3 regions of the Streptomyces sp. NBC_01314 genome follow, and region 3 is predicted to be linked to each of the others. Evidence: riboswitches for the same ligand, from Rfam matches in the RefSeq annotation. Region 3 holds a riboswitch; each other region holds the start of a gene.

What was found. A riboswitch is a leader RNA that binds a small molecule or an ion and turns the genes downstream of it on or off. The one in region 3 is predicted to bind cyclic di-AMP.
Region 1: it holds a riboswitch for cyclic di-AMP, as region 3 does, so the genes downstream of both, OG622_RS20255 (transglycosylase SLT domain-containing protein) here and OG622_RS29880 (transglycosylase family protein) in region 3, are expected to answer to the same signal.
Region 2: it holds a riboswitch for cyclic di-AMP, as region 3 does, so the genes downstream of both, OG622_RS19295 (C40 family peptidase) here and OG622_RS29880 (transglycosylase family protein) in region 3, are expected to answer to the same signal.

What each region holds. Positions count from the first base shown of each region.
Region 1 covers NZ_CP108394.1:4,614,685-4,624,773, reverse strand. Annotated here, with positions in the region: gene fahA (fumarylacetoacetase) at 1-965, opposite strand, end outside; gene OG622_RS20260 (HAD family hydrolase) at 1,578-2,384, shown strand; gene OG622_RS20255 (transglycosylase SLT domain-containing protein) at 2,511-3,254, opposite strand; cyclic di-AMP (ydaO/yuaA leader) riboswitch at 3,259-3,464, opposite strand; gene OG622_RS20250 (polyprenyl synthetase family protein) at 4,110-5,120, shown strand; gene OG622_RS20245 (outer membrane lipoprotein carrier protein LolA) at 5,476-6,846, shown strand; gene OG622_RS20240 (ABC transporter ATP-binding protein) at 6,917-7,939, shown strand; gene OG622_RS20235 (ABC transporter permease) at 7,926-8,897, shown strand; gene OG622_RS20230 (flavodoxin family protein) at 8,904-9,542, opposite strand; gene OG622_RS20225 (DUF6406 domain-containing protein) at 9,684-9,959, opposite strand; gene OG622_RS20220 (C2 family cysteine protease) at 9,956-10,089, opposite strand, start outside.
Region 2 covers NZ_CP108394.1:4,407,016-4,417,104, forward strand. Annotated here, with positions in the region: gene OG622_RS19280 (lipase family alpha/beta hydrolase) at 1-320, shown strand, start outside; gene OG622_RS19285 (M23 family metallopeptidase) at 720-2,333, shown strand; gene pcrA (DNA helicase PcrA) at 2,446-4,956, opposite strand; cyclic di-AMP (ydaO/yuaA leader) riboswitch at 5,198-5,371, shown strand; gene OG622_RS19295 (C40 family peptidase) at 5,380-6,606, shown strand; gene OG622_RS19300 (hypothetical protein) at 6,611-7,168, opposite strand; gene OG622_RS19305 (hypothetical protein) at 7,555-7,908, opposite strand; gene OG622_RS19310 (NlpC/P60 family protein) at 8,415-9,494, shown strand; gene OG622_RS19315 (LuxR C-terminal-related transcriptional regulator) at 9,700-10,089, opposite strand, start outside.
Region 3 covers NZ_CP108394.1:6,728,076-6,738,164, forward strand. Annotated here, with positions in the region: gene OG622_RS29860 (SurA N-terminal domain-containing protein) at 1-90, shown strand, start outside; gene OG622_RS29865 (nucleoside triphosphate pyrophosphohydrolase) at 318-1,433, shown strand; gene OG622_RS29870 (cytochrome P450) at 1,520-2,827, shown strand; gene OG622_RS29875 (transglycosylase family protein) at 3,022-4,071, shown strand; cyclic di-AMP (ydaO/yuaA leader) riboswitch at 4,254-4,453, shown strand; gene OG622_RS29880 (transglycosylase family protein) at 4,458-5,165, shown strand; gene eno (phosphopyruvate hydratase) at 5,602-6,882, shown strand; gene OG622_RS29890 (septum formation initiator family protein) at 7,004-7,486, shown strand; gene OG622_RS29895 (DUF501 domain-containing protein) at 7,544-8,086, shown strand; gene OG622_RS29900 (exopolyphosphatase) at 8,083-9,048, shown strand; gene OG622_RS29905 (NAD(P)/FAD-dependent oxidoreductase) at 9,542-10,089, shown strand, end outside.

The DNA.
Region 1 (10,089 bases), 2.1 Mb from region 3:
TCCGAGACGACATGCCCGTTGACGGCGACACTGATACGGAGGTCGTACCCCCCGGGGTCGAAGTCCGGCGCGGAGTCGTCCAGGTAGGGAAGGAGCGGGTACGTGCGCTCCGGCGGTGACACCCGCGCCTCGTCCAGGGCGTCCAGCGGAGTGATCCACGCCGAGACCGACGTCGCGAAGGACTTCCCGAGGAACGGCCCGAGCGGAACGTACTCCCAGGCCTGCAGATCACGCGCCGACCAGTCGTTGAGGAGACAGAGCCCGAAGACGTGGTCGCGGAAGTCCCCCAACCCCACCGGCCGCCCCATCTCCGAGGGCACCCCCACCACGAAACCGACCTCCGCCTCGATGTCCAGCCGGACGGACGGACCGAACACGGGCGCCGGATCGGCGGGCGCCTTGCGCTGGCCGGACGGCCGTACCACCTCCGTCCCGGACACCACGACCGTGCCGGACCGGCCGTGGTAACCGATCGGCAGGTGCTTCCAGTTGGGGGTCAGCGGGTCCGGAGCGTCGGGACGGAAGATCTGGCCCACGTTTCGCGCGTGGTTCTCGGAGGCGTAGAAGTCGACGTAGTCGGCCACCTCGAACGGCAGATGCAGGGTCACGTCGGACAGCGCGTGGAAGTGCGGCGCGATCGTCTCCCGGTGCGAGGGCACCGTGAGCCACGCCGTCAGCGCCCGGCGGACGTCCGACCAGGCCGTGCGCCCCGCCGCCAGCAGGGCGTTGAGCGTGGGGTGGGCCAGCAGCGCGGCGTACGGGGAACCGAGGGCGCGGGCCGCCGCGGCGGCGTCGAGGACGTGGTCGCCGAGGCGGACACCGACCGTACGGGCGTCGGAACCGGTGGGGGAGAAGACACCGTAGGGCAGGTTGTGCGGCCCGAAGGGATGGCCCTCCGGGATGCCGAAGGGGTGGCCCTCGGGGACGTCGAAGGGATCGCCTTCGGGGACATCGAAGGGGGGCATCGGGGGCTGCCTCGCTCTCGTGCGTTCCGTCGTACGTCTGGTCGCGGCACACGTTACGGGGCGGTGTGAAGATCGGGGAGTGTCTGAAGAGTTCGCGATGTCCTGGTAGGGGAGGGTTGGAAGGGAGGGTTCCGGATCGGCGTCCTCTGGGGGCGCGGACGGGGTGGGTAGGTCCGGGCCGGTGATGCGGTTCGTGTGCGGGACGGAGTTCGCTTCGCCCCGGCTCGGCATGTGGCTTCGGCGCGTAGGTTTGGTGAGCGGAATCCGGGATGGGCTCGGTCGGTTCGGTGGGCTGCGGGGTGCGGGTGCGTGGGGGTTGTTCGCGCAGTTCCCCGCGCCCCTTTCAAGGCCTGCGGCCATTTCAAGGCCTGTGGTCGTCTCAGGGCCGCAGTCGTCTCAAGGTCCGCGGCCGTCTCAGGGCCTGCGGTCGTCTCAGGCCTGCGGCCTGTTCAAGGCCTGCGGCCATTTCGAGCGACGCGACCCCCGGCTGGCTCCGTGAACTCGCGTTCGGGCAACGGGGGTTGACGTAGGGGCGTCGTGGGGCGGTCGGGATGCCGGACGTCGTCCGGTTCGCGTCGAACCGATGGGGCGCCGCATCCGTATTCTCTGATCATGGCCGCACCCACCGCATATTCACTCATCGCCACTGACCTGGACGGAACGCTCCTGCGCAGTGACGACACGCTCTCCGACCGGTCCCTCGCCGCGCTGGCGCGGGCCACGAGGGCCGGTGCTCAGCACCTCGTGGTGACGGGACGGCCGGCACCGAGAGTGCGACCACTGCTGGAGGACCTCGGCAGCAGGGGGCTCGCGGTGTGCGGACAGGGCGCGCAGTTGTACGACACCGGCGCGGACCGGCTGCTCTGGTCCGTCACCCTGGACCGGGAACTCGCCGAGACCGCGCTCGGCAAGATCGAGGCGGAGGTCGGACAGGTGTACGCCGCCGTCGACCAGGACGGGGTCGACGGCCTCACCCTGATCGAGCCGGGCTACCTCATGCCGCACCCCACGCTGCCCGCCGTACGGGTGCCGCGCCGGGACGACCTGTGGTGCGAGCCGATCAGCAAGGTGCTGCTGCGCCATCCCTATCTGTCCGACGACGAGTTGGCCTCGGCGGCGCGGATGGCGGTCGGGTCGCTGGCGACGGTCACCATGTCGGGTCCCGGCACCGTCGAACTCCAGCCATGCGGCATCACCAAGGCGACGGGCCTCGCCCTGGCCGCCGACCATCTCGGACTGACCCCGGACCGGACCATCGCCTTCGGTGACATGCCCAACGACATCCCGATGTTCGACTGGGCCGCGCACGGGGTCGCCATGGCCAACGCCCACCCCGAACTCAAGGCCGTCGCCGACGAGGTGACCCTCTCCAACGAGGACGACGGCATCGCGGTGGTGCTGGAGAGGCTCTTCCCGTGAAGGCTCTGCCGTGCACCGCCCTTCCGTGAACGGCTCTTCCCGCACATGCCTGTTCCCCTGGGCCCGCCGGCCCAGGGGAACAGAGTGAAGAAGGTGGAGCAGGTGGAGAAGGTGGAGCTGGAGGGCTTAGTACGCGCCGAAGACGTTGTCGATCGAGCCGTACCTCGCGGCGGCGTAGTTGCACGCCGCCGTGATGTTCGCGACCGGGTCGTAGGGGTCGTACACGGTGCCGGAGACGTGGTACGCGGCGAAGGTCGGGTCGATGACCTGGAGGAGGCCCTTCGACGGGATGCCCGCGGCGGCGTTGGAGTCCCAGTTGTTGATGGCCTGCGGGTTGCCCGACGACTCACGGATGATGTTGCGGTAGATCCCGTCGTACGTCCCGGGAATTCCCTTTTGCGCCATGATGTCCAGCGACTCGCGGATCCAGCCGTCGAGGTTGTTCGCGTACGTCTTGACCGACGCCTGTGTGGCCGTGGAGGCCGTCGACGCCTTCTGCGCCGTGGAGGGCTTCGTCGCGTTCAGCTTCAGCTTCAGGCCCGGCCGGATCAGTGCCGGGTTGTCGCCGATGGCCGCGCGGTTGTTCTTGTAGAGCCGCTGCCAGCCGCCCTTGGTGTGGTGCTTGCGCGAGATGGAGGAGAGCGTGTCACCGGAGGCCACGGTGTACGTCGTGGGCTTGGGCAGGGCCACGGCCGGCGCGGACTGTGGAACCGACTGTACGGAGGTGGCGGCCTGGGTCGGGGCGGCGGCGTTCGCGGTCGTGGCGGCCGTGAGCGGGAGGGCCAGTGCGGCCCCGCCCGTTCCGGCGGCGACGAGGCCGCGGGTCAGCGCGTTGCTTTTGGGGCGGCGGTGTTTGCCTCGTGCGAGCATGGCGGATTCCTCTCCGTCGCCTACGGGGTGAGCTGTCGGGTTCGGGCTGGAGATGCCCGGCCGTGCGTGTCGTCCCGGCGGTCGCTGTGCGTGCGGCGTCCGCCGGGCGTACTGCGCGTGGCTTTACCCCAAGCCGGTCCGAATGGGGAAAATCGGACCGACGGCTTACCTGGGTCCCCCGCTCCTGCCGTGCGTGGATGAGTGGTGATGGGTGGGGGGTCCGGGGCGGCGGCAGGATTCGGCGGTCCGTCCGGACGAGGTGTGAACGTATGCGAGAGCACACGAAGGGAACAAGTCCCGGTTTGGCGCTTTGATCCAGTTGACCTTGAGTTTGCCGCGTTTCGCCCTTGCTGTCGGGGTGCTGTTCATGGCTCAACTTGCCTACCGCAAAGGGAAAGTCGGCGGCATGGAGTGAGGGCGCCGCGCGGGATGCCCGTGACCCAACTCACGGGAGAAGTCGGGTGAAGTGTCGAGTAAGCGGCAAATAGGTCAACTCGGGCTGGAGTGAAGTGGTGCATATGGGTGGAAAGCGGTGGGCCTGCGAGCACGGATTCGCCCGGCCGGGCAGCACGTGGGCGTCTCCGGGGGAGCGGCGGGTACCCGGGGCGGGTCGTCGAGGCCGGGGCGGCACGCGCGTCGGTGAATATCGGCGCGGACCAGTTGATCAAGAATATGGGGAGTGCGGTCCATACCACCCGGGGCGAAGCCGTGGGCGCTCGTGGTGATCGAAAGGTGACCGGATACGCTGACTCGGGTGATGACAGCGACAGATCGACAGACTTTGTCATCGACTGTGAGAGCGACCTAGACCGACCGTGTGACCGTCATCAGACGTCAGCAGACAGGAGAACCCTCGTGACCGTCGTCGAGCCGTTTGGGCTGAGCGCGCGGGACCAGGCTCTCGAAGCCGATGTCCAGGCCGGAATGGCGGCCGTCGAGGAGGGTCTGCTGGAGGCGACCAAGAGCGGGGTCCCGTTCATCCAGGAGGCCGCCCAGCACCTGCTGCGCGCGGGCGGCAAGCGATTCCGGCCGCTGCTGGTGATGCTCGCGGCGCAGTTCGGCGACCCGTACGCGCCGGGTGTCGTGCCCTCGGCGGTGGTGGTCGAGCTGACGCATCTCGCCACGCTGTACCACGACGACGTGATGGACGAGGCCGAGGTGCGCCGGGGCGTGCCGAGCGCCAACGCCCGCTGGGACAACTCCCTGGCCGTGCTGACCGGTGACTTCCTCTTCGCCCGCGCCTCGCACGTCCTCGCCGACCTCGGTCCCGACGCCGTCCGCATCCAGGCCGAGGCCTTCGAGCGGCTGGTCACCGGGCAGATCCTGGAGACCGCCGGGCCGCGCGACGGACGCGACCCGATCGACCACTACCTCGACGTGCTGGGCGGCAAGACCGGGTCGCTGGTCGCGGTCGCCGGGCGGCTCGGCGCGCTGATGGCGGGCGCCGACGAGACCGTGGTCGACGTGCTGACCCAGTACGGGGAGCGGCTCGGTGTCGCCTTCCAGCTCGCGGACGACGTCCTCGACATCGCCTCCGACACGCACGAGTCCGGCAAGACGCCCGGCACGGATCTCCGTGAGGGTGTGCCGACCATGCCGGTGCTGCGGCTGCGTGAGCGCGCGGGGCGGCTGGGGCTGCCGGACGACATCGCCCTGTGCGAACTGCTCGACTCCGACCTCACCGACGACGCCCGCCACGCCGAGGCGCTGGCCCGGCTGCGCGTCCACCCCGCCCTTGAGCAGGCCCGCCGTGACACGGTCCGCTACGCGGAGGAGGCGCGGGCCGTCCTGGCACCGCTCCCGGAGTGCGACGCGAAGGCGGCACTGGTGGAGCTGTGCGACGCGGTGGTGCACCGCGCCGGTTAGCCACCGCCGGCCCCGGACTGCCACCCCCGGCCCCGGACTGCCCACGTCCCGTACGAGGCGGACCACGTCCCGTACGGGATGACGAGGCCGGACCACACCCATCCACCGCTAGCGCGTGCGTTCGACCGGCGGCGCCATCCCTGACGACCCCTACGGGGTGCGGGGATGCGCCGCCTCGCCATGTCATCCCGTGCGGGTCGCCATGTCATCCCGTAGCAGTACACGGAGTTGAGTCCCGAGTCTGACGATTCCCGTCCGCCGATTTGGTCAGATGGGTATCACCACTCCTCACCGATTCGGGTGAGAATGGCGGCTCCGAGTAGACGCCGCCGCCGACGACGGAGGTAAGGCACACATGGCACCGTACGAAACCGACGACAGCACCCGGTCCGGCGACGCCGCCGCGCTCGCGGCCGAGGCCGAGGAGATGCGCTCGGCACGGCGACGCAAGGCCGCGCGGTACGTCGTCCCGGTCACCGTGCTGGGCGTGGCCGCCGCGACCATCGGGCTCGTCCCGGCCTTCGCCGGCTCCGGCGACCCCGATCTGCCGAAGATCAGCGCGCAGGAACTCATCGAGAAGATCGCCGCGTCGGACGTACAGCAGGTGTCCGGCACGGTGAAGATCACCACGGATCTGGGCCTGCCCGACCTGGGCGGTCTCGTGGGTGGCCTCGCCTCGCAGGCGCCCTCCGGGGGCGACGGCGGATCGGCCGCCGACCCCTCCACCAAGCTCCTCGAACTCGCCACCGGCACCCACACGTTGAGGGTCGCCACCGACGGCCCCGACAAGCAGAGGCTGTCGCTGCTGGACGACGCCGCCGAGTACAGCGTCATCCACAACGGCGACGACCTGTGGGCGTACGACAGCGCCTCGAACGAGGTCTACCACGCGACCGGCGCCGACGAGGGCAAGGACCAGCGGGCGCCCAAGGGCAAGGACCGGAAGGCCCCGAAGGGCGCTCCCGACACCGCCGAGGACGTGCCCGCCACGCCTCAGAAGCTCGCCGAGGAGGCCCTGAAGGCCGTCGACGACACCACGTCCGTGACCGTCGACGGGACCGCACAGGTCGCCGGACGGGACGCGTACAAGCTGGTGATCAAGCCGAAGCAGTCCGGTTCGACGGTCGGGGCGATATCGATCGCCGTCGACGCGAAGACGGGACTGCCGCTGAAGTTCACGCTCACCCCGACGAGCGGCGGCGCCGCCGTCGTGGACGCGGGCTTCACGAAGGTCGACTTCGGCAAGCCGAGCGCCTCGACGTTCGACTTCACCCCGCCGAAGGGCGCGAAGGTCACCGAGGCCGACGAGGCCGGCGAGGCCGCGAAGTCGGGCGACCACAAGTTCGGCAAGAACGGCCCGTCCAAGGACGGCAAGGGACTCAAGGAGCACAAGGGCTCCAAGGGCCCCAAGGGTTCCGAGGTTTCCGAGGAGGAGTTCGCGAGCGGGCTCGACGGGCTGAAGACCATCGGCAAGGGCTGGAGCACCATCGCCGAGTTCGACAGCGGTGCCGAGGGCGGCATGCCCACCGGCGGCGGCGACTCCTCCGGCGACGCCCGGGTCGACGGGTTCCTGAACTCCCTCGGCGACCAGGTCAAGGGCGAGTTCGGCTCGGGCACGGTCTTCAAGACCCGGCTGATCAACGTCCTCTTCACCGACGACGGCAAGGTGTACGCGGGTGCCGTGACCAAGGACGCGCTCGTGAAGGCGGCCAACGCGGCGAAGTAGCCACGTCTGGCCGGTGGGCCGGGACGGCGACACCGCCGTCCCGGCCCACCGGCCGTACCCGAGGGGAGCCATGACCGACGCAGCCATTCACACCCAGGGGCTGACCAAGATCTTCCGTGGCGGCCAGGTGGCCGTTGACCACCTGGAACTGACGGTTCCCGGCGGCAGCGTCTTCGGCTTCCTCGGCCCGAACGGCTCGGGCAAGACCACCACCATCCGCATGCTGATGGGCCTGATCGAGCCGACCTCGGGCACGGCCCGGGTCCTCGGCCTGCCCATGCCGCGCTCCACCCGGACCGTCCTCCCGCACGTGGGCGCGCTCATCGAGGGGCCCGCCCTTTACGGGTTCCTCTCCGGCCGCGACAACCTGCTGCGCTACGACTCCGCCGACCCGACCGCCGACCCGCGCACCCGGCGTACGCGGGTCGCGGCCGCCCTCGACCGGGTGGGGCTCGCGGCCGCCGCCGGAAAGAAGGCGAAGGCGTACTCGCTGGGCATGAAACAGCGGCTGGGCCTCGCCGCGGCGCTGCTCCAGCCGCGTCGGCTCCTCGTCCTCGACGAGCCGACCAACGGGCTCGACCCGCAGGGAATGCGTGAAATCCGTTCCCTGATACGGGAGTTGGCGTCCGACGGCACCACCGTCTTCCTCTCCTCGCACCTGCTCGACGAGATCGAGCAGGTGTGCACCCATGCCGCCGTCATGGCTCACGGCCGGCTCCTCGTCCAGGGCGCGGTGACCGAACTCGCCGCCGGTGCGCGTGGCCGCCTCGTCGTCACCACCCCCGACACGGCGGACGCGGCCAGGGTGCTCAAGGAGCAGGGCATCGGGGATGTGGTCGTGACGGAGGAGGACGGGACCGCTGGGCCCGGGATCGGGACTCGGGCTGGGACTCGGTTCGGGGTCGACGGGGTCGGGGCCGGCGAGGGGGGCCGGGTGACGGCGGAACCGCCACCACCCGACCGCGACCTCGCCGAACTGAACGCCGCACTGGTCACCGCGGGCGTCCGCGTCCGCGGCTTCGTCCTCGAACGCGCCTCACTGGAGGACGCGTTCGTGGCGCTCACGGGGGAGGGCTTCGATGTCGCGGGTTGATTCGTCGGGGGAGCGGGGGCCGGGGGTCGGCATGTCCGGTGGCGGAGCCACGCCGGAGGAAGCGGCGGCCGAAGCCGCTTCGCCGACGGTCGCCACTCGTACGCCCAGCCTCTTGTGGACCTTCGGGCTGTTCCGCAGCGAGTTGGTGACGACCTTCCGGCGGTGGCGGACGATCGCGCTGCTGGGTGTGCTCGCGGCGGTGCCGGTCCTCGTCGGGATCGCGGTGCGCATCGAGACGGGTGGTGGGTCGGGGGGCGGACCTGGCGGTGGGGGCGGCGGTGGCGGCGGGCCCGCGTTCATCGCACAGATCACCAACAACGGGTTGTTCCTGGTGTTCACGGCGCTGGCCGCGACGCTCCCCTTCTTCCTGCCGATGGCGGTCGGTGTGATCGCCGGCGACGCGATCGCGGGCGAGGCGAACGCGGGCACCCTCCGCTATCTGCTGGTCTCGCCTGCGGGCCGGACCCGGCTGCTGCTCACCAAGTACGCGACGACCATGACGTTCTGCCTGGTCGCGACCCTCGTTGTAGCGGCCTCCGCACTGGCGGTCGGAGCATTGCTGTTCCCTCTCGGCGACCTGACGACGATCTCCGGCACGCGGATCAGTTTCGCCGAGGGCCTGCTGCGGGCGCTGCTGATAGCGCTCGCGGTGGCCGCGTCACTGATCGGGGTCGCGGCCCTCGGCCTGTTCGTCTCCACCCTCACCAACAGCGGCATCGCCGCGATGGCCACCACGGTCGGGCTCCTCATCACCGTGCAGATCCTCGACCAGATCCCCCAGCTCGACGCCCTCCACCCGTACTTCTTCTCCCACTACTGGCTCTCCTTCGCCGACCTCATGCGCGAGCCGGTCTACTGGGACGACCTCCAACGCAACCTCGGCCTCCAGGCCCTGTACGCGGCGGTGTTCGGAACGGCGGCGTGGGCGAGGTTCACGGCGAAGGACATCACGGCCTGACGTCACTCAGGCGGCAGCCGCGTCGGCGTCCGTGGCGGTGTCCGCGTCGGCGTCCGTGGCGGTGTCCGTGTCGTACGGGAAGCGCGCGAACGGCGGTTCCTCGGTGAGGAACGTCTTCGCGCGGGTCAGTGCCGCCGTGTCGCGGAGTACATCACCGGGCTTGCTGCCGTTGCCCAGCAGGACTCCGCCGAACCGCATGCCCAGGTACGCGGCGGAGTTGTTGAGCGTCCCGATGAGCGGCTCGGCGACCTCTTCCTCGTAGTGGGCGAGCGCGGTGACACCCCAGAGGGTGCGGCCCGCCATCGTCTCCTTGAAGTCGAGACCCGGGGTGCGCAGCCACCCGGACCAGTGGTCGAGGTACCGCTTGACGTGGGCCGACACGGAATACCAGTACAGCGGCGACACGATCACGATGTCCGTGGCCGCGAGCGTGGCGTCCAGCAGCAGCGCCCGGTTGTCCCCCTCCGGCCGCACATGGTCACTGTCATGACGCAGATCCTCGAAGTCCGGCAGCGGGTGCTCGGCGAGGTCCAGCCAGCGCTGTTCGACGTCATCCGGCAACTGCTCGGCGGCCGCGCGGGCCAGCATCTCGGTGTTGCCGTCCGGCCGGCTGCTGCCGAGGACGAACAGGAATCGGCGGGTCATGGGGTCCCCCTGGGTACGTGGCGTCTGTTTACGCGGCGCCCAGCGATTACATGTGTAGACAATATATGCATGCGCATGTGAATGCCAGGCGGCCCGGGGCGGTCATATATGTGCGGCCGAGGCGGTCGGCGGCAGTTCACATCACGGTGTGGTGGCGGGTTCGCCCTGTTCGGCCTGGCTCAGAAAGACGGCCCAGTCACCGGTCGGGTCCTCGACGCGGTCGAGGTACCAGGTGTCTTCGCCCACGGGGAAGGTGTCGCCGAGGTGCAGGTTGTATCGGTTCTCCTCGGCTCCGGAAACGACGAGGCGCACGGTGAGGGGCGTCTCGGCGCGTGCGTCGACGTAGATCACGCCGAAGCTTCCGATGTCCGTGTTCCGTTGGATTCCGGCGGTGAGACAGATCTGACTGACGGTCATGACGGCTCCAATGTGGTGTAGGACTTACGCATCGTGGCCCGGAATTCCTTGGCGTTCAGGGGCATGGGATCGCCGTTGTTGTGTGGGTCGCGGAGATGGAACAGGCCCTCCTCGTCCACGGCTTTCACTT
Region 2 (10,089 bases), 2.3 Mb from region 3:
TGCCACTGGCGGACGCGCACCCGATCGTCCGCCAGATGCGGCCGGGTTCGAAGGTGCTGGAGGAACTGCGGGAGCCGGCACCGGGCTGCCGCACGCACTTCGTGGCGTTCTGGAGCGACCTCGACCACGTGATGGATCCGCCGGAGACCGCCTGCGTCGACCACCCGGACCTGATGGCACAGAACATCCGGGTCACAGGTATCGGCCACCTCGCCCTGCCCGTGCACCCCGCCGTCGCCACCGGAATACGCGAGGCCCTCGACACCCCGCGGACAGGGGCACGCGCCGCCGCCCGCCCCGGCGGCCTGACCGTGGCGTGAGCCCGCGACCGCCGACGACAGCCCAGTGACGCTCGCCACAGGGGGCGAAACCAGGACGTAAGGCGGTAAACGCGGCGCACACCCATGCGCCCCCGTCACGCACCCGGCTCGCGACACCCTCCCGACGGCGACAACGCGCCCCACCCCCGGCATGCCATCACCCCGCGAAAACGACTCACCCCTGCCGGCGCGGGCGTCCCACAACCCCCACACAGCGGCCCACTATCGAACAACCTTCGAACGCAAGGCCAAAGTCGTACCCACAGACCGCCGAAAGACGCTCGAATGCCCGTTTCCTGCGCGCGTGAAACCCGTTGAAGATTGTCGCGCCCGCATACCGCCGGGTACAGTCACCGCACTGCTCTGCCAGCCCCTGTCGTCGAGGCGAAAGAGAAGTTGGTGAACGATCGTCACCCGTCGGGGACCGCAACACCCCCGGCTCCGGCTTCCGAAGCCGACCCGGCGCACTACGCGTCGTACGGCCACCAGGAAGCCACCCATGGTGACTTCACCACGTACGGCGATTATCCCGCCACCGGTTTCGACTCCGGCACCGGCGCCCACGCCGCCACCGGAACCTTCGCGACCGACCCCCTCTTCGGCGACCTGCCGGGTAATGACGCCGGCACCGGCTCCTACGACGCCTCGCAGTGGTCGACGGGCAGCCACCAGACGCTGAACTACGACCCGTACGCCGCGCAGCACCAGGCCGCGTACGACACGGGCAGTTACGAAACGACGTCCTGGTCGGCCGGTTACGAACACCTCTCCCAGGTCCCGACGCAGTCGACGGGCTCCGACGCGAGCGGACAGTGGGACGCGAGCGGGTGGCTGCAGGCCGAACAGGCCGACGAGGCACGCCAGTCGGGGCAGTCCGACCAGACCCAGCAGTGGGTCGGCACCCAGCACTTCGAAACGGGCGCGTTCGACGCCACGCAGTGGAACAGCGACGGCACCCCCGTCGGCGACGAGCACGGTGGCTCCGCCGGGGACTCGTACGAACACGGCGGCAGCGCCCACGAGTCCTACGACTCCCACGAGCATCCGCAGACCGTGGTGGTGAACCTCTCCGCGGCCGAGGCCTCGGACTTCCACCAGCAGGCGACGGCCACCTTCGAGCAGATCGCCCCGTACGACCAGGACGAACACCTCCCCTCGGACGGCGAGTTCGAGACCGACGGCGCGGACCGCGCGGCGCTCCTCGACGGCGAGGAGGAGGCCACTCCGGCGGCCACCGGGAGCACGAGCCCCGGTCGGGCGGCCACCCGTGCGGCCTCGCGGTCGCGTCGGAAGGCTCCGGCCAAACGTTCCGCCCTGCTGACCGTGGCCGTTCCGTCGGCCTGCGTCATGGGTGTCGCGGGCATCGCCGCGGCCTCGGTCGGCGCCACGTCGGACGACACGGAGACGACGGCGTCGGTCAAGTCGGACGCCACCGCCGTGAAGCCGTCCACCGCCAACAACCAGCTCGACACCCAGTTGGAGAGCCTCTCCGCCGAGGCGGACGACTTCGCCGACCGGGCGAGCCGGACGCAGGAGCGCATCGACCTCAAGGCCCAGCAGGAGCTGGAGCAGAAGAAGGCGGCGGCCGAGGCGGCCCGCAAGGAGCGACTGCGGCCGAAGTTCGCGCTGCCGGTCGCCAGGCACGGACTCAGCGCGTACTACGGGCAGTCCGGCGTCAACTGGATGTCCCTGCACACCGGCATAGACTTCCCGGTCTCGTACGGCACCACGGTGATGGCGGCGACCGACGGCACCGTGCGCACGCAGTGGAACCCCGCCTACGGCAACATGGTCATCGTGACCGCCAAGGACGGCACCGAGACCTGGTACTGCCACCTCTCCACGTACAAGGTCGCCTCCGGTACGACCGTCCAGGCCGGCGACACCATCGCCTTCTCCGGCAACTCGGGCAACTCGACCGGCCCGCACCTGCACTTCGAGGTCCACCCGGCGGGCGGCTCCGCCATCGACCCCCTGCCGTGGCTGCGCAGCCACGGGCTGGACCCGACGTAGCCGACGCCGCGACGCCTCCCGTCGCGGACACGGAGAACGAAGACCGGGCCCCTGCCGAGCAGGGGCCCGATTCCGTCTCACCGCGGCCGGAACGCTCGCCGCGCAGGGCTCGCTACAGCTTCTCCACCGGCGCGTACCGCAGCAGCAGCCGCTTCGGCTTGGTGTCGCCGAAGTCGACCGTCGCCTCCGCGTTCGCGCCCGTGCCGTTGACGCCGACGACCGTGCCGAGGCCGAACTGATCATGGGTGACGCGGTCGCCCACGGCGAGCGAGACCACCGGCTTCTCGTTGGTGCGGCGGGTCGCGAAGCCGGACGCGCCGGAGGCAGAGGAGCGGGAACGGAACGAGGACAGTGAGGACGCGATCCCGGCGGCCGGCCCCGAGGACACCGGTGCGGAGGCGCCCGTGCGCTTCCACTCCAGGTGCGTGGCCGGGATCTCCTCCAGGAAGCGGGACGGCGGGTTGTACGAGGGCTGGCCCCAGGCGCTGCGGAGCGAGGACCGGGTGAGGTACAGCCGTTCACGCGCGCGGGTGATGCCGACGTACGCGAGGCGACGCTCCTCCTCCAGTTCCTTGGCCTGGCCGAGGGCGCGCATGTGCGGGAAGACGCCGTCCTCCATGCCGGTCAGGAAGACGACCGGGAACTCCAGGCCCTTGGCGGTGTGGAGGGTCATGAGCGTGATGACGCCCGAGCCGTCCTCCTCGTCGTCCGGGATCTGGTCGGAGTCGGCGACCAGCGCCACCCGCTCCAGGAAGGCGGGGAGCCCGACGGGAGTCGCGGCCGCCGCCTCGCCCTCACCTTCCGCGGCCCCGGACTCCTGCTCGAACTCCAGTGCCACGGCGGCGAGTTCCTGGAGGTTCTCGATGCGGGTCTCGTCCTGCGGGTCGGTCGACGCCTGCAACTCGGCCAGGTAGCCGGTGCGTTCGAGGACCGCCTCCAGGATGGTGGCCGGTCCGGCGCCGGACTCGACGACGGTCCGCAGGTCCTCCATCAGCGTGTTGAACCGCTTGACGGCGTTCGTCGACCGGGCCGCCATGCCGTACGCCTCGTCGACGCGCTTCAAGGCCTGCGGGAAGCTGATCTTCTCGCGCTGCGAGAGAGCGTCGATCATGGCCTCGGCGCGGTCGCCGATGCCGCGCTTGGGCACGTTGAGGATGCGGCGCAGCGGGACAGAGTCCTCCGGGTTGGCGAGAACGCGCAGGTACGCGAGGACGTCCCGGACCTCCTTGCGCTCGTAGAAGCGGACACCGCCGACGACCTTGTAGGGCAGGCCGACGCGGATGAAGATCTCTTCGAAGACTCGGGACTGGGCGTTCGTCCGGTAGAAGACGGCGACGTCGCCGGCCTTCGCGTCGCCCGCGTCCGTCAGTCGGTCTATCTCGTCGGCGACGAACTGGGCCTCGTCGTGCTCGGTGTCGGCGACATAGCCGGTGATCTGCGCACCCGCGCCCGCGTTCGTCCACAGGTTCTTGGGGCGGCGGGACTCGTTGCGCTCGATGACGGCGTTGGCCGCGCTCAGGATGGTCTGGGTGGAGCGGTAGTTCTGCTCCAGCAGGATCGTCGTCGCGTCCGGGTAGTCCTCCTCGAACTGGAGGATGTTCCGGATGGTCGCGCCGCGGAACGCGTAGATCGACTGGTCCGCGTCACCCACGACGCAGAGCTCGGCGGGGGGTACGTCCCACTCGGCGGGCGGTACGCCAACGGGGTGCTCGGAGGTACCGACCAGCTCTCTGACCAGGGCGTACTGGGCGTGGTTGGTGTCCTGGTACTCGTCGACGAGCACATGCCGGAAGCGGCGGTGGTAGTGCTCGGCGACGTCCGGGAAGGCACGCAGCAGATTGACCGTCGTCATGATCAGGTCGTCGAAGTCGAGCGCGTTCGCCTCGCGGAGGCGGGACTGGTAGAGCGCGTAGGCCTGCGCGAGGGTCTTCTCGAAACCGTCGGAGGCCTGGGCGGCGAAGTCCTCCTCGTCGATCAGCTCGTTCTTCAGGTTCGAGATCTTGGCGCTGAAGGACTTGGGCGGGAAGCGCTTGGGATCGAGGTCCAGGTCACGGCAGACGAGCGCCATCAGCCGCTTGCTGTCGGCCGCGTCGTAGATCGAGAAGGAGGACGTGAAGCCGAGTCTCTTCGACTCGCGCCTCAGGATCCGTACGCACGCGCTGTGGAAGGTCATGACCCACATCGCGTTGGCGCGCGGTCCGACGAGGTGCTCGACGCGCTCCTTCATCTCGCCCGCGGCCTTGTTGGTGAAGGTGATCGCGAGGATCTGGCCCGGGTGGACCTGCCGCTCGCCGAGCAGATGCGCGATGCGGTGGGTGAGCACCCGGGTCTTGCCGGAGCCGGCACCGGCCACGATGAGCAGGGGCGAGCCCGCGTGGACCACGGCCGCGCGCTGGTTCTCGTTCAGCCCGTCCAGGAGCGCCGCCGCGTCGATCGCCGGGCGGGGGGCGCCGTCGCGGTAGTAGGCGTCCCGGTCCGGAGGCGCGTCGAACTTCCCACCGAACAGATCGTCCGGAAGCGGCTCCGGTACGTGATCGTCCTCGGGCGGCGGCGGGGGTTCCTCCGCGTGGCCGCGAGGGGCCTGGAGGTCCGCCAGGAAGCTGTCGTCAAAGAGGCTGCTCATCGCTCTCCGAGTCTAGGCGCCCCCACTGACAGCGAGAGGCCGCCCCGGGAAGTCCGCACCCGACACTCACCGCGACCGCCGTGCGACGGTGAGCCATCGAGCGTACCGCTTGTCGCGCCGAAGAGGCTAAGGTCACGAAAACGTATCGGGCATATCGCACATCAACCTTCACACGGGCCACACGAGTTGGCTAGCTTTTTCCTTAGGGCCGTACGACCCAACCGGCGAACGTCGCCGGGCCGCACAGCCTCCGCCGAGTCCGGTATGCCTCCCGAGGCCGCCGGAGCCGGGGACCCACCGATCTCTGGGGTGAATCGACCCGACCGCCGCACGCGGCAAGGGTCGTAGGGCAAACCTTCCGAAGCTTGCGCCCGAACCCGACAGCTAACCCGGTAGGCGGACAACGGAAGGAGACGCCGAACCATGGCGCCGCACCGCAAGCCGCGTCCGGCCGGAACGCGCGCGGGCATACGCACCCCCGCTCTCGCCACGGCCGCCCTCACCTCCGTGGCCCTGCTCTCCCAGACGGCCGCCGCCGCGCCCTCGACCGACGACAAGCCGAGCCTGGAGGAAGTCGAGAAGAAGGTCGACGACCTCTACCGCAAGGCCGGTTCGGCGACCGAGAACTACAGCGCGGCCAAGGAGAGGACGACCAGGCCGAAGAAACAGGTCGACACCCTCCCCGACGGGGTCGCCAAGCGCACGGGGAAACCCGACGGGGCGCCGGGGGAACTCGGTTCGTCCGCCGCGGCCCAGTACCTCGCGGGCGCCGCCGCCCCCGACCAGGCCTCGCCGCTCCTGGCGGACGACCCGCAGGGCTACCTCGACCAGAACCAGCTGACGGACCGGTTGACCGATCGCCGGCAGGACGCCGTCGACAACACGTACGTCACCCAGCAGGCCGAGTCGACGGAGCAGCGTCAGGGGGCGAGCGACAGCCTCGAACAGCTCACCGAGTCACAGAACACCCTCAAGAGCAGCAAGGCCAAGGTCCAGGCGAAGCTCGCCGTGGCCCGCACCCTGCTCTCCACCCTCACCACCGAGGAGAAGGCCCGGCTCGCCGCGATCGAACAGCGCGAGCAGGAGGAGGCCGACCGCGAGGCCGCCGAGGAACTCGCGCGGCAGCAGGCGGCACAGACGGCGCCCCAGGCAGCCCAGGAGACTCAGGAGACCCAGGAAGCTCAGGGCACCCAGGGAGGCCAGGGAACCCGGGAGGAGGCCTCCTCCGGCACCGAGACGTCCACCGGCACCGCCGTCAGGACGACCGCCCCGGCCGAGGACTCCACCTACGCCTCGAAGGCCGCCAAGGCCCTCGCCTTCGCCCGCGCGCAGATCGGCAAGCCGTACGTCTGGGGCGCCACCGGCCCCGGCTCCTACGACGGCTCCGGCCTCACCCAGGCCGCCTGGAAGGCCGCCGGCGTCGACCTCCCCCGTGCCACCTACGAGCAGGCCACCGCGGGCGCGACCGTCTCCCTCGCCAACGCCAGACCGGGCGACCTCGTCTTCTTCTACGACAACATCGGCCACGTCGGCCTCTACATCGGCAACGGCATGATGATCCATTCCCCGAAGCCGGGAGCGTACGTCCGCGAGGAGTCGGTCTTCTCCGACGGGGAGTCGTCGATCCACAGCGTGGTGCGGCCGGCGTAGACCCTCACAGCACCAGCGGCTCCAGCCCTCGTACCCCCTCACGGAACTGGTGCACCGCCGCCCACGCCACCTCGGGCTCGGTCGCCGGCTGCGCGCGGGCGGGTGCCGGCCGGTCCAGCCACTCGGGGGAGGTCTCCCACAGGTGGGTGAGGGCGGTGTCGGCGGCGGGTCCGGTGCAGGTGCGCAGCACAGTCGCGCCGAGGTACCGGTAGGCCCGGACCTGTTCCACGGCGCGCACCGTCCCGTACTCGGCCGTGGTCGACAGGTCGGGCGCCCGGCGGATCAACCGCTCCCAGTTGTCGGGGAGCACGGGCGCCTGGGAGGCCCCGGCCATCCAGCGCAGGGCCTCCCGGGCCCCGTCTCCACCGAGCGAGGAGGTGAAGCGGGTCTGCGCGGTGAGCACGGCGGCCGCGTCAGTACGGATCAGCTCCAGGGTGAGATCGGGAAGCCGGCTGAGCCCGCGCAGCGACTTGGCGGTCACCAGGCTCATCACCACGCGCAACAGATCATGGGGCAGCCCGCCGGAGAGCAACTGGCACAGCCACAGGAACCGCTCCGGCAACCACACTCCCCGCAGCTCCAGCAACTCGCGAGCCCGAGGGTTCCGAGCCAGTACCGCCCCGCGCCGCCCAACCCGTCTCCCGACCGCAGCCGGGAGGTCCACGCGGCGCGCAGAGTATCGAGGCGGCTTCGACGGTGGAGCCGGCCTGTCTCCGGACGGACTCCCCCCAGCAGCCCCCGAAAGGGCTCGGATCATCTCGACGGAGGGCGGCACCGCCACCAGCGCCAGCAGAACCCGACCCACTTGGGCCGGCCCGCCCGTCCATACGCCATAGCCCAACGCGATGGCAGCCAAGACCCACAAACCCATGAGAAGCCATCTCAGGCGCCCCCCGTACCGCATCTCCTCATCATCGCGGCCACCGAGCGTTCACACCCCAGCTTCCGTCAGGTCCAGAGCACCGCGATGAAGATGTTCGCGACGGTCAGCGCGCCCACCAGGCCGAACAGCGGCTTCTCCACCGTCTCTTCGTCCCGTTTCACGTAGACGAGCCCCAGGATCACGATCAGCAGCGCGAGTTTGACGCCGATCTTGATGTTGTCGACGGGCTGATCGTCGGCCTGGTTGAGGCCGACCAGGAGCACTCCGGTGACCAGCATGGTCAAGGCACCGTGGAGCATGGCCGGGACGAAGCGGGCGGTGCCCTGGCCCATGGCCTTCATCTGGGTGAGGAACCCGCCCAGGAGGGAGGCGATGCCGATGATGTGGAGGGCGACGAGGATGTGGATGAGTACGTCCATGCGCGGAGCCTAATGAGAGGCCTGCGTTCCGCCGGTACCGGGGGCGAGCGCAGCAGCGAACCGCGGGGCCGGTGAATGGGGCTTCGGAGCGCCCCGGGCGTCCGGAGAAACCCGTGATGATCTTGCATATATGCGCCGTATAGCACCATCGCACCCTCTTCCGGTCCGAAATGGCCGCATCGGTCATAGCGCAGCGTGAAGTCGGCGGCGCCAGGACGGGATCGCGGTCACATACGGTCACCTCGCGGTCGGTGCCCGCCACTTCCGCACAACGCGTTACGGTGCGGTCACGGCCAGGTTTAGCGTCCTCTCAGGTGACCGGCTCCCCACCGCCGCCCTGGCCAGGGGCGGCAGTCGGACACCACCGCCGAGAAGGTCCGGCGGCGTCCCGCTCCCCCCTGTGCGGGCCGTCGCCGGACGCGTCACCGCTCCCCCCAGGCGGCCCGTACGGACAGACGATGTTCGTACTGCGGACGGCGGTCGTACGGAGAGGACATGGACTCCACGTGGCAGCGCACCGCAAGCCCAGACAGCGCTCACTCGGCGGCCACACGGTCCGCACGGCCGCGACATTCGCCCTCGCGGGCGCGGCGACCGCGACCGGTTTCGACGGCACCGGCCACGCCGATCCACAGCTCACGCCTGACCAGGTCAAGGCGAAAGTGGACAAGCTGTATCAAGAGGCTGAGGTCGCCACCGAGAAGTACAACGGCGCGAAGGAGAAGGCCGACAAGGCGCGGGAGAACCTCGAAGAGCTGCGCGACCAGGCCGCCCGCCGCACCGAACGACTCAACTCGGCGCGGGACGAACTCGGTTCACTGGCGGCGGCGCAGTACCGGGGCGGGGGCATGGACCCCTCCTGGCAGCTCGCTCTCTCCGCCGACCCGGACCAGTACCTGGACGGCGCCGCCCTCGCCGAGCGCGTCGGCAGCCGACAGTCGGCGGACGTGGCGAGCGTCCGGAAGCAGTTGTTGGAAATCGAACGGCTGCGCGGGGCCGCCCGCGTCGAACTGGGCACGCTCAAGACCCGGCAGACGGAGCTGAAGCGGCACAAGAAGACCGTCACCTCGAAGCTGACCGACGCACGGCAGCTGCTCGGCCTGCTCACCACCGAGGACCGCGCGCGGTATGACGTCGCGGGGGGCACCGCGGGGCACGCCTCCCGCTCCTCCACCTCGTCCCGGCGCAGCCTCACCGGCCCGGTCTCCCCCGCCTCGGCCACCGCCGACGCCCCCGACTCCCGAGCCGCCGCGGCCGTCTCCTACGCATACTCCAAGCTCGGCAGCCCGTACGTCTGGGGCGCCACCGGCCCCAGCGCGTTCGACTGCTCCGGCCTCACGCTGGCGGCCTACCGCGCCGCCGGCGTCTCCCTCCCCCGCACCACCTACTCCCAGATCAACGCCGGCCGCCGCGTCGCCCGCTCCGAACTCCTCCCCGGCGACCTCGTCTTCTACTACTCCGGGATCAGCCACGTGGGGATCTACATCGGGAACGGCCAGATGATCCACGCCCCGAACCCCTCGGCCCCGGTACGCGTGGCACCCCTCGACGAGATGCCGTACGTGGGGGCCACACGGGTGGCCTGAACCGGGCGGCGTGGCCGCGGGTGCCGTGGTTGCGGGTGCATCGGTCTGGCGCCTTGGGCCTTGGGCTGGGTGCCTTAGGCCGGGCGCCTTGAGCTGGGTGACGGTGGCCGGCTGTCCGAAGCCGGGTGGCTCGGGCCGACCAGCACACATCAGCCGCTGCCCGACGGCAGCACCAGGGACCCGGCATCGGCACCAGTGCCCACCCTCACACCAAGCGTCGTGCCGTCGCCCATCTCGTCAGCTCGTGCCGGTTGGAGAGCTGCAACTTCCGCAGCACGGCGGAGACATGGGACTCCACCGTCTTCACCGAGATGTAGAGCTGCTTGGCGATCTCCTTGTACGCATAGCCGCGGGCGATGAGACGCAGCACCTCGCGCTCGCGCTGGGTGAGCCGGTCGAGGTCCTCGTCGACGGGCGGGGCGTCGGTGGAGGCGAAGGCGTCGAGGACGAAGCCGGCCAGGCGCGGAGAGAAGACCGCGTCGCCTTCCTGCACCCGGAAGATGGAGTTGACGAGGTCGGAACCGGTGATCGTCTTGGTGACATAGCCGCGCGCTCCGCCCCGGATCACGCCGATCACGTCCTCCGCCGCGTCCGA
Region 3 (10,089 bases):
GACCCGACGTCCGGCCGGGTCGGCCTGGTGGACGCCAAGACACCATGGCTGAAGGAAGTCACCGGGACGGGGACGCCGGAGTCGGCGTAGCGGGCGGGCCGGTATCTACGGCGGGTACCTGCAGCGGGTGCCTGCGGTAGGTACCCGCAGCGGGTGTCTACGGCAGGTACCTACAGCGGCCGGTGTCTACGGCAGGTGCCCTCTGCGGGCGCCCCGGACACCGGCCCCATGCCAGGGCACGCGGGCGCGGGCGAACCCGTCCACCCGGCCTGTGGATAACTTCGGGGGTCGTCGGTGACGTGGGTTACGTTCGTGGGGTGAACGCACACCGCCCCGACGACGCCCCCGCCACCACGACCCCCGCCACCACGGCTCCGGAGACCACGGCCGCCACTCCTGGCCCCGGCCGAGTGGTCCTGCTCACCACCAGCCACCGTGTCGCTCCCGGTCTGCTCTCCTGGCCGGCCTGGCAGGCGCTGCACGGGGCGGACCGCGTCCTCTGCGCGGACGAGGCGCACCCCCAGCTCCCCTATCTCCGTGAGGCCGGCATCACGGTGGAGCAGGCGACCCCGAAGGCCGAGGAACTGGTCGACCTCTGCACCGGCGACCGCACGGTGGTCGTGGTGGCCGCCGCCGAGGGCGAACCCCGCCTCACCGACGGCCTCGCCCGCCTCGCCGGTTCCGGCGGTGTCCGGATGCCGTCCCTGGAGCTCCTCCCCGCCTCCTACGACCTCCCCGGCGCCCGCCTCCTCGATCTCGTCCAGGTCATGGACCGGATCCGCGCCGAATGCCCCTGGTCCTCCCAGCAGACCCACAAGGGCCTCGCCAAGTACGGCATCGAGGAAGCGTACGAACTCGTCGAGGCCATCGAGGAGGGCGACCGCGACGAACTACGCGAGGAACTGGGCGACGTCCTCCTGCAGGTCGTCTTCCACGCCCGCATCGCCGAGGACGACCCCGACACCCCCTTCTCCATCGACGACGTGGCCGCCGGCATCATCACCAAGCTCATCCACCGCCACCCCCACGTCTTCGGCGACGCGACGGCCACGACCCCGGAGGACGTCAAGGCGCACTGGCTCCGCACCAAGGCCGTGGAGAAGCAGCGCGAGTCGGTCACCGACGGCGTACCCCTCGGTCAGCCCGGCCTCGCCCTCGCCGCCAAGCTCTCCTTCCGCGCCCGCACCGCAGGCCTCGCCGTCCCGATACCCCCCGGCGACGACATCGGCTACGAACTCCTCGCCCTCGCCGCCCACGCCGAGTCCAAGGGCATCGACCCGGAGACGGCCCTACGAGCGGCGGCCCGCGCGTACCGGGACGCGATCCGCGTCGCGGAAGGCGTCGGCGGAGGGACGAAGAAGAAGATGCCCGAGGAGACCGACGAGGACAGCTACGAGAACAGCTACGAGGAAGGCGAAGAGGGAGACGAGTAGGAAAACGTGAAGGAGGACGAGGTGGAAGGCGACGAGGAACGCGACGGGACCTCCGGGCGCCCCGAGAGGCCGGATACCGTCGGCGAGTGACCAACCAGCCCGCACCCACCTCCGCCACCCTCACGGGAACCGGCGCGCCCGATCTCTTCACCTGGGAGTTCGCCACCGACCCCTACCCGGCGTACGCCTGGCTCCGAGAAAACGCCCCCGTGCACAGGACGCGCCTCCCCAGTGGCGTGGAGGCCTGGCTGGTCACCCGCCACAGCGACGCGAAGCAGGCGCTCGCCGACGGGCGTCTCTCGAAGAACCCGGCGCATCACGACGAGCCCGCGCATGCCAAGGGGAAGACGGGTATCCCCGGTGAGCGCAAGGCCGAGTTGATGACGCATCTGCTGAACATCGATCCGCCGGACCACACCAGGCTCCGCCGCCTCGTCTCGAAGGCGTTCACGCCCCGCCGGGTCGCCGAGTTCGCCTCCCGGGTCCAGGAGCTGACCGATCAGCTCATCGACGGGTTCGCGGAGAAGGGCGAAGCCGACCTCATCCACGAGTTCGCCTTCCCCCTCCCCATCTACGCGATCTGCGACATGCTCGGCGTCCCCCGGGAGGACCAGGACGACTTCAGGGACTGGGCGGGGATGATGATCCGGCACGGCGGTGGCCCGCGTGGCGGCGTCGCGCGGTCGGTGAAGAAGATGCGCGGCTATCTCGCCGACCTCATCCACCGCAAGCGGGAAGCGCTCACCGAGCACCCCACGCCCGGCGAGGACCTCATCTCCGCGCTCATCCGCGCCTCCGACCACGGTGAGCACCTCACCGAGAACGAGGCCGCGGCGATGGCGTTCATCCTGCTGTTCGCCGGGTTCGAGACGACCGTCAACCTGATCGGGAACGGCACGTACGCCCTCCTCACCCACCCCGACCAGCGGGCCCGCCTCCAGGCCTCCCTCGCCGCCGGGGAGAGCGCGCTGCTCGAAACCGGCGTCGAGGAACTCCTCCGCTACGACGGCCCCGTCGAACTCGCCACCTGGCGCTTCGCGACCCAACCCCTCACCATCGGCGGCCAGGACATCGCCCCCGGCGATCCCGTCCTCGTCGTGCTCGCGGCGGCCGACCGCGACCCGGCCCGCTTCGACGACCCCGACACCCTCGACCTCTCCCGCCGTGACAACCAGCACCTCGGGTACGGCCACGGAATCCACTACTGCCTCGGCGCCCCCCTCGCCCGCCTCGAAGGCCAGACCGCGCTGGCGACGCTCCTCACCCGCCTCCCCGATCTGCGACTCGCAGTGGATTCAGCCGATTTGAGGTGGCGAGGGGGTCTCATCATGCGCGGGTTGCGCACGCTTCCGGTGGAATTCACCCCGCGGGAGCGGCCCGTAAGCGGTCCGTAGCGGTAACCGGGCGGCCCGTAGCAATACCCCATTCCGCATCAGAAGATGACGCTCCCTCAACTCTGTGATCTTCACGTGATCTGTGCTGCATTAACTTGTGACAACTGATCGACTGCCGATACGTTCACACGTCAGTGCGAAGGGCGTAGTGCGCTCGTCGCACAGGCCACCGCTGTCGTGTGAAAGGCAACCGCATGCTCTCCGGGAACGGTCGTCACCGTCGCCCCCGTCAGGCTCCCGCCCTCCTCGTCGCAGCCGGAGTGACCGGCTCGGCCATCGCGATCCCACTCCTCGGCGCCACCGGCGCGAGCGCGGCCAGTGGAACCACCTGGGACCAGGTGGCGGAGTGCGAGAGTGGCAGCTCCTGGAGCGCGGACACCGGGAACGGACGCTACGGCGGCCTCCAGCTGACCCAGGCGAACTGGGAGAAGTACGGAGGCCTCGACTACGCGACGGCCGCCGACCTGGCCAGCCGTTCGCAGCAGATAGCGGTCGCCGAGAAGGTTCTCGCCGACCAGGGCGTCGGTGTCTGGGCCACCTGCGGACTGCTCCACAACCTCGGCGGCGACTCCGGTTCCGCCGACGTTGACACGGGCCTCGCGGACGACTCGTCGAACTCCGACAGCTCCTCCGGTTCTTCCGATTCATCTGGTTCACCGGATTCATCCGACTCGACCGACTCGGCCAAGTCGTCGGATTCCACCGGATCGACCGGATCGACCGGCACGGACGACTCCGTCGAATCGCCCGAATCGCCCGAATCGGCTGAATCCACGGACGCGTCCGAGGATGTCTTCGAAGATTCCCTCAAGGCGAAGGACGGCGCCGACGAGGGCGACGCCGCAGACTCCGGCAGCGGAAACCAGGACAATTCCAGCCAGAAGGACAGCCCTTCGGCTGCCGATGACAGCGACAGCGGCACCGGCCGTCACCGCGGCGCCAGTGCCGACGAGAACGTCGACTCGGATGTCGAGGCCGACACGGGCGCGGGCGATGGCTCAGGCATCGACTCCGTGCCCCCCGGCCGTCACGCCTCCCGTGGCGGCGACGCGGCGCGCGAGGTCGTGGACGGCGCGTACACGGTCCGTGTGGGCGACAGTCTGACGGGCATCGTGAACTCGCTCGACCTGGGCGGCGGGTGGCGGGAGCTGTACGCCGAGAACGAGGGCACGGTCGGAACTGACCCGGACCTTATCCTTCCCGGTCAGACCCTCGAAGTCGGTGCCGAAACGGGCGAAAAGTAGCGACAGTTCGGGTCATGGTTCGTACCTGAATGCCCGTTTTGATCTATGTGGGAGATGAATCACAGACCCCCTGATCGTCTTTGAAATTCGGGCAATCACCTGTTTACGGTCGTGACCGCTCGCCACAGCGGGCCTTTGCGGTCGGCACGCCGAATCCTGCCAGCGACCGCGAGGAACAGTCGACGCGTCAAGCGCCGTAGGCAGGAGCGGGGGACCCAAGGTAAGTGCCGGGTCCGGCGGTTGCGGCCCTTCGGGGTCGTACGTCCGGAACCGGCTTGGGGTGAAGCCGCGCGACGTGAGCCGAAAGGCGAGCGTGCGCGGCCGGGCAACTCAACCGGCCCGAACCCGACAGCTCACCTCGTAGGCGTCGGTGAGGGGATCACTCCATGCTGTTTTCCAGCAAGGGCAAGCACCGTCGCCCGTCCAAGGCTGCTCGCGCCATCGCCGTCGCCGGTGTCACCGGCGCCGCCGCCATCGCCGCCCCGCTGATGGTCGCCGGCACCGCCTCCGCCGCCACCGCCTCCGAGTGGGACGCCGTCGCCCAGTGCGAGTCCGGCGGCAACTGGTCCATCAACACCGGCAACGGCTACTACGGCGGTCTGCAGTTCTCGGCCTCCACCTGGGCCGCCTACGGCGGTACGCAGTACGCCTCCACCGCCAACCAGGCGAGCAAGGCCCAGCAGATCGCGATCGCCGAGAAGGTCCTCGCGGGCCAGGGCAAGGGTGCCTGGCCGGTCTGCGGCACCGGCCTGTCCGGCGCCTCCTACGACGGCGCCGCCGCCTCCAGCGGCAACTCGAACTCCGGCTCCTCCTCGCAGGAGAGCACGCAGGAGAGCACGCAGGAGAGCACCAAGAAGAGCACCGAGGACACCCGCTCCTCCCGCTCCTCCGAGCGCGCCACCGTCAAGACCCCGACCGGCAAGAAGGTCAAGAAGGGTGACGGCGAGTACAAGGTCGTCAGCGGCGACACCCTCAGCGGCATCGCCGCGGAGAAGAACGTCAAGGGTGGCTGGGAGAAGCTCTTCGAGCTGAACAAGGACATCATCGACGACGCCGACGTCATCTACCCCGGTCAGCAGCTCCACCTGAGCTGACCCGCGGCGATCGCGACGGCCGCCAGACGCCTGCCATCCCCACGGCCGCCCCCACAGCCGGGCAGGCGGGGCGGGTTCAGCCGGGCCGAGGAAACAAGGCCGCTCCCCGGCTGAACCACAGCCCACTCACATCCGTGTCCTCCATAGTGAAGACCTCGTGAGGGCCGTCCCCCCGTCCCCACGGGTCCCCCGCCCCGGTGCGCATTCCCCCGTACGCACCGAGGCGGGGCTTTTTTCGCGCGTTTTCCCGCGCGGCTCCCTCCTTCTGTTCACTTTCTCGCCCACCCCCCTTTGTTCCGAGCTGGAACAATGGGTACCGTCTGTCTGTCCACGGGACGGTCGGTCGGCTGCCGACGGCCCGGGGGCGGTTAGGCTCTAGTCGCAGGGCCCCAGCGGCCCCGCGCAACCAGCGTCACATCCCATGAAGGAGATGCTCGTGCCGTCCATCGACGTCGTCGTAGCCCGGGAAATCCTCGACTCGCGAGGCAACCCCACCGTCGAGGTCGAGGTCGGCCTCGACGACGGCAGCACGGGTCGTGCCGCCGTTCCGTCCGGCGCATCCACGGGTGCCTTCGAAGCCATCGAGCTCCGTGACGGCGACCCCAACCGCTACCTCGGCAAGGGCGTCGAGAAGGCCGTCCTCGCCGTGATCGAGCAGATCGGCCCGGAGCTCGTCGGCTACGACGCCACCGAGCAGCGCCTGATCGACCAGGCGATGTTCGACCTGGACGCCACCGACAACAAGGCCTCCCTCGGCGCCAACGCCATCCTCGGCGTCTCCCTCGCCGTCGCGCACGCCGCCTCCGAGGCCAGCGACCTGCCGCTCTTCCGCTACCTGGGCGGCCCGAACGCGCACCTGCTGCCCGTTCCGATGATGAACATCCTGAACGGCGGCTCGCACGCCGACTCCAACGTGGACATCCAGGAGTTCATGATCGCCCCCATCGGCGCGGAGTCCTTCTCCGAGGCCCTGCGCTGGGGCGCCGAGGTCTACCACACCCTCAAGAAGGTGCTGAAGACCAAGGGCCTGTCCACCGGTCTCGGCGACGAGGGCGGCTTCGCCCCGAACCTGGAGTCCAACCGCGCCGCCCTCGACCTCATCCTCGAGGCCATCAAGGAGGCCGGTTACACCCCCGGCGAGCAGATCGCCCTCGCGCTGGACGTCGCCGCCTCCGAGTTCTACAAGGACGGCGTCTACACCTTCGAGGGCAAGGAGCGCTCCGCCGCCGACATGACCGAGTACTACGCCGAGCTCGTCGAGGCGTACCCGCTCGTCTCCATCGAGGACCCGCTGTACGAGGACGACTGGGCCGGCTGGAACGCCATCACCGAGAAGCTGGGCGACAAGGTCCAGATCGTCGGCGACGACCTGTTCGTCACCAACCCGGAGCGTCTCGCCCGCGGCATCGAGGAGGGCTCCGCCAACGCCCTGCTCGTCAAGGTCAACCAGATCGGCTCGCTGACCGAGACCCTGGACGCCGTCGAGATGGCCCAGCGCAACGGCTTCAAGTGCATGATGTCCCACCGCTCCGGCGAGACCGAGGACGTCACCATCGCCGACCTCGCCGTCGCCGTGAACTGCGGTCAGATCAAGACCGGCGCCCCGGCCCGCTCGGACCGCGTCGCCAAGTACAACCAGCTGCTGCGCATCGAGGAGATCCTCGACGACGCCGCGGTCTACGCCGGCCGCTCCGCCTTCCCCCGCTTCAAGGGCTGACGGCAGCAGGTCGGCAGGTAGGAAGCGTCGTACGTACGTCCCCGTACTCGGTCCCGTACCGTGTGCGGGGACGTACGCACGTGCACGCAGGAGAAGGCAGAAGAAGAAGGGGAAGCGGGACATGGCCGTGAAGGACCGGGACCGGGACCGTTTCTCCACCGCGACCCGGCTGAAGGTGCTCGGTGAGCAGACGGCGGCCCGTGTCTACCGCTCCCAGACCAAGCGCCAGGCCCGCCGCTCCCGGCTGACCGGCCGGGCCGCGCTGCTCGCCCTCGTCCTCTGCTCGATGATCGTGGCGCTCGCCTACCCCATAAGGCAGTACGTCTCCCAGCGCGCGGACATCGCCGATATGCAGCGGCAGCGCCAAGAGGCGCGCGAGCGGGTCGAGGAGTTGCGCGACCTCAAGGCGCGCTGGCAGGACGACGCGTACGCCGAGCAGCGCATCCGGGAGCGGCTGCACTATGTGATGCCGGGCGAGACCGGCTACACCATGATCGACCCGGACGCGACGAAGCAGTCCCGTACGACGCAGGGAGCGGCCGACCGTCCCTGGTACACCAATGTCTGGGACGGGGTCGACAAGGCCGACGCCGCCGACAGCTGAACGGCCACCCCGTGACCGTGAACCGATGAGCCACACCGAGGACTTGAGTAGCAGGTTATGCAGACCCCTCCGCCGCCCACCCCGCGCACCGAGCCGACCGACGCCGACGTCGAGGCCTTCCAGCAGCAGCTCGGGCGCCCGCCGCGCGGGCTGCGCGCGATCGCGCACCGCTGCCCGTGCGGACAGCCGGACGTCGTCGAGACGGCGCCGCGGCTGCCGGACGGGACGCCCTTCCCCACGACGTACTACCTGACGTGCCCGCGTGCCGCCTCCGCGATCGGCACGCTGGAGGCGAACGGCGTGATGAAGGAGATGACGGAGCGTCTGGCGACGGACCCCGAACTGGCCGCCGCCTACCGGGCCGCGCACGAGGACTACATCGCCCGCCGCGACGAGATCGAGGTCCTGGAGGGCTTCCCGAGCGCGGGCGGCATGCCGGACCGTGTGAAGTGCCTGCACGTCCTCGTCGGGCACTCGCTGGCCGCCGGTCCCGGCGTCAACCCGCTGGGCGACGAGGCGATCGCGATGCTGCCGGAGTGGTGGGCGAAGGGCCCGTGCGTGGTGCCCGCGCCGGAGCCCTCGAAGGGGGACGACCAGTGACCCGTGTCGCCGCCGTCGACTGCGGTACGAACTCCATCCGGCTCCTCGTCGCCGACATCACCGTGTCCGACGGCGCCTTCGGCGCGGGGGCCACCGGTGAACTCGTCGAGCTGGACCGGCGGATGACCATCGTCCGGCTCGGCCAGGGCGTCGACCGTACGGGCCGGCTGGCCCCGGAGGCGCTGGAGCGGACCTTCGCGGCCTGCCGGGAGTACGCGGCGGTCATCAAGGAACTCGGCGCCGAGCGGGTCCGCTTCGTGGCCACCTCCGCCTCCCGCGACGCCGAGAACCGGGACGAGTTCGTCCGCGGGGTGTTCGACATCCTCGGTGTCGAGCCCGAGGTGATCTCCGGCGACCGGGAGGCCGAGTTCTCCTTCACCGGCGCGACCAGGGAGCTGAAGGGGCGCGCCGACCTCGCCGAGCCGTACCTGGTCGTGGACATCGGCGGCGGCTCCACCGAGTTCGTGGTCGGGGACGACCACGTACGTGGCGCCCGTTCCGTGGACATCGGCTGCGTACGGCTGACCGAGCGGCACCTCCTGCGGGACGGGGCCGTCGTCGACCCGCCGCGGCCGGAGCAGATCGCCGCGATCCGCGCCGACATCGAGGCCGCGCTGGACCTCGCCGAGCGGGACGTCCCCCTGCGGGAGGCGCGGACCCTGGTCGGGCTCGCCGGTTCGGTGACGACCCTGTCCGCGATCGCCCAGGATCTGCCGGCGTACGACTCGGTGGCCATCCACCACTCCCGGATCCCGTACGAGCGCGTCCGCGAGATCACCGAGTGGCTGCTGCGGTCGACGCACGCCGAGCGGGAGGCGGTGCCGTCGATGCATCCCGGGCGCGTGGACGTGATCGCCGCGGGCGCCCTGGTCCTCCTCTCGATCATGGAGCGGATCGGCGCGGCGGAGGTCGTGGTGAGCGAACACGACATTCTGGACGGAATCGCCTGGTCCGTCGCTTGAGTGAGGCGTGAGCCCCGGAATGGGTTTCGTGGCTCTCCCAGCCGCTCGGCGACGCTCGTGAGCGAGTGTTTACTACTCGCCGGCAGTCTCGCTTGAGCTGTTCGGATAACGTATGAGCGCGCCCGAGGGGTGCTTCGGCACCCCTCGTCGATCCGCCTTCGAGGAACTTCGTGAAGTTCTTCACAAGAGAATCTGCCCTGTTGAGCGATGTTTTGAGGCTCCACAGAGCCTTCGAGGGCTCCGGGGGGTCAACGGGGCTTCCCCGAGGGGCTTTCGCGGGGGTCTCGTCCGTGTGAAACCGGAGGGTGGCTCGGGGGGTTCGCGGGCCCGGAACAGCAGTTCACGCGGCCTTGACATCGGTCATTCATGCAGGTCGGTTCCCCTGATCGCCAGGACCCGCGACACGAGGGCCGCGCAGTGTAGCAGAGGGTGTGAAGAAGCTTGTGAAGGGGCGCACGAGCGACCCCCGTATGGCGGGTACATACTCGATGGCATGAGCACCACGGAGCGTCCCAGGATCCTCGTAGTAGGCGGTGGGTACGTAGGCCTGTACGCAGCTCGGCGCATCCTCAAGAAGATGCGCTACGGCGAGGCGACCGTCACGGTCGTCGACCCCCGGTCGTACATGACCTACCAGCCCTTCCTCCCCGAAGCCGCCGCCGGCAGCATCTCCCCGCGGCATGTCGTCGTCCCGCTGCGACGCGTGCTGCCCAAGGCGGAGGTCCTCACCGGCCGGGTCACCACCATCGACCAGGACCGCAAGGTCGCCACGATCGCCCCGCTGGTCGGCGAGGCGTACGAGCTGCCTTTCGACTACCTGGTGATCGCGCTCGGCGCGGTCTCCCGCACCTTCCCGATCCCCGGCCTCGCCGAGCAGGGCATCGGTATGAAGGGCATCGAGGAGGCCATCGGCCTGCGCAACCACGTGCTTGAGCAGCTCGACAAGGCCGACTCCACGACCGACGAGGACGTCCGCCGCAAGGCGTTGACCTTCGTCTTCGTGGGCGGTGGCTTCGCCGGCGCCGAGACCATCGGCGAGGT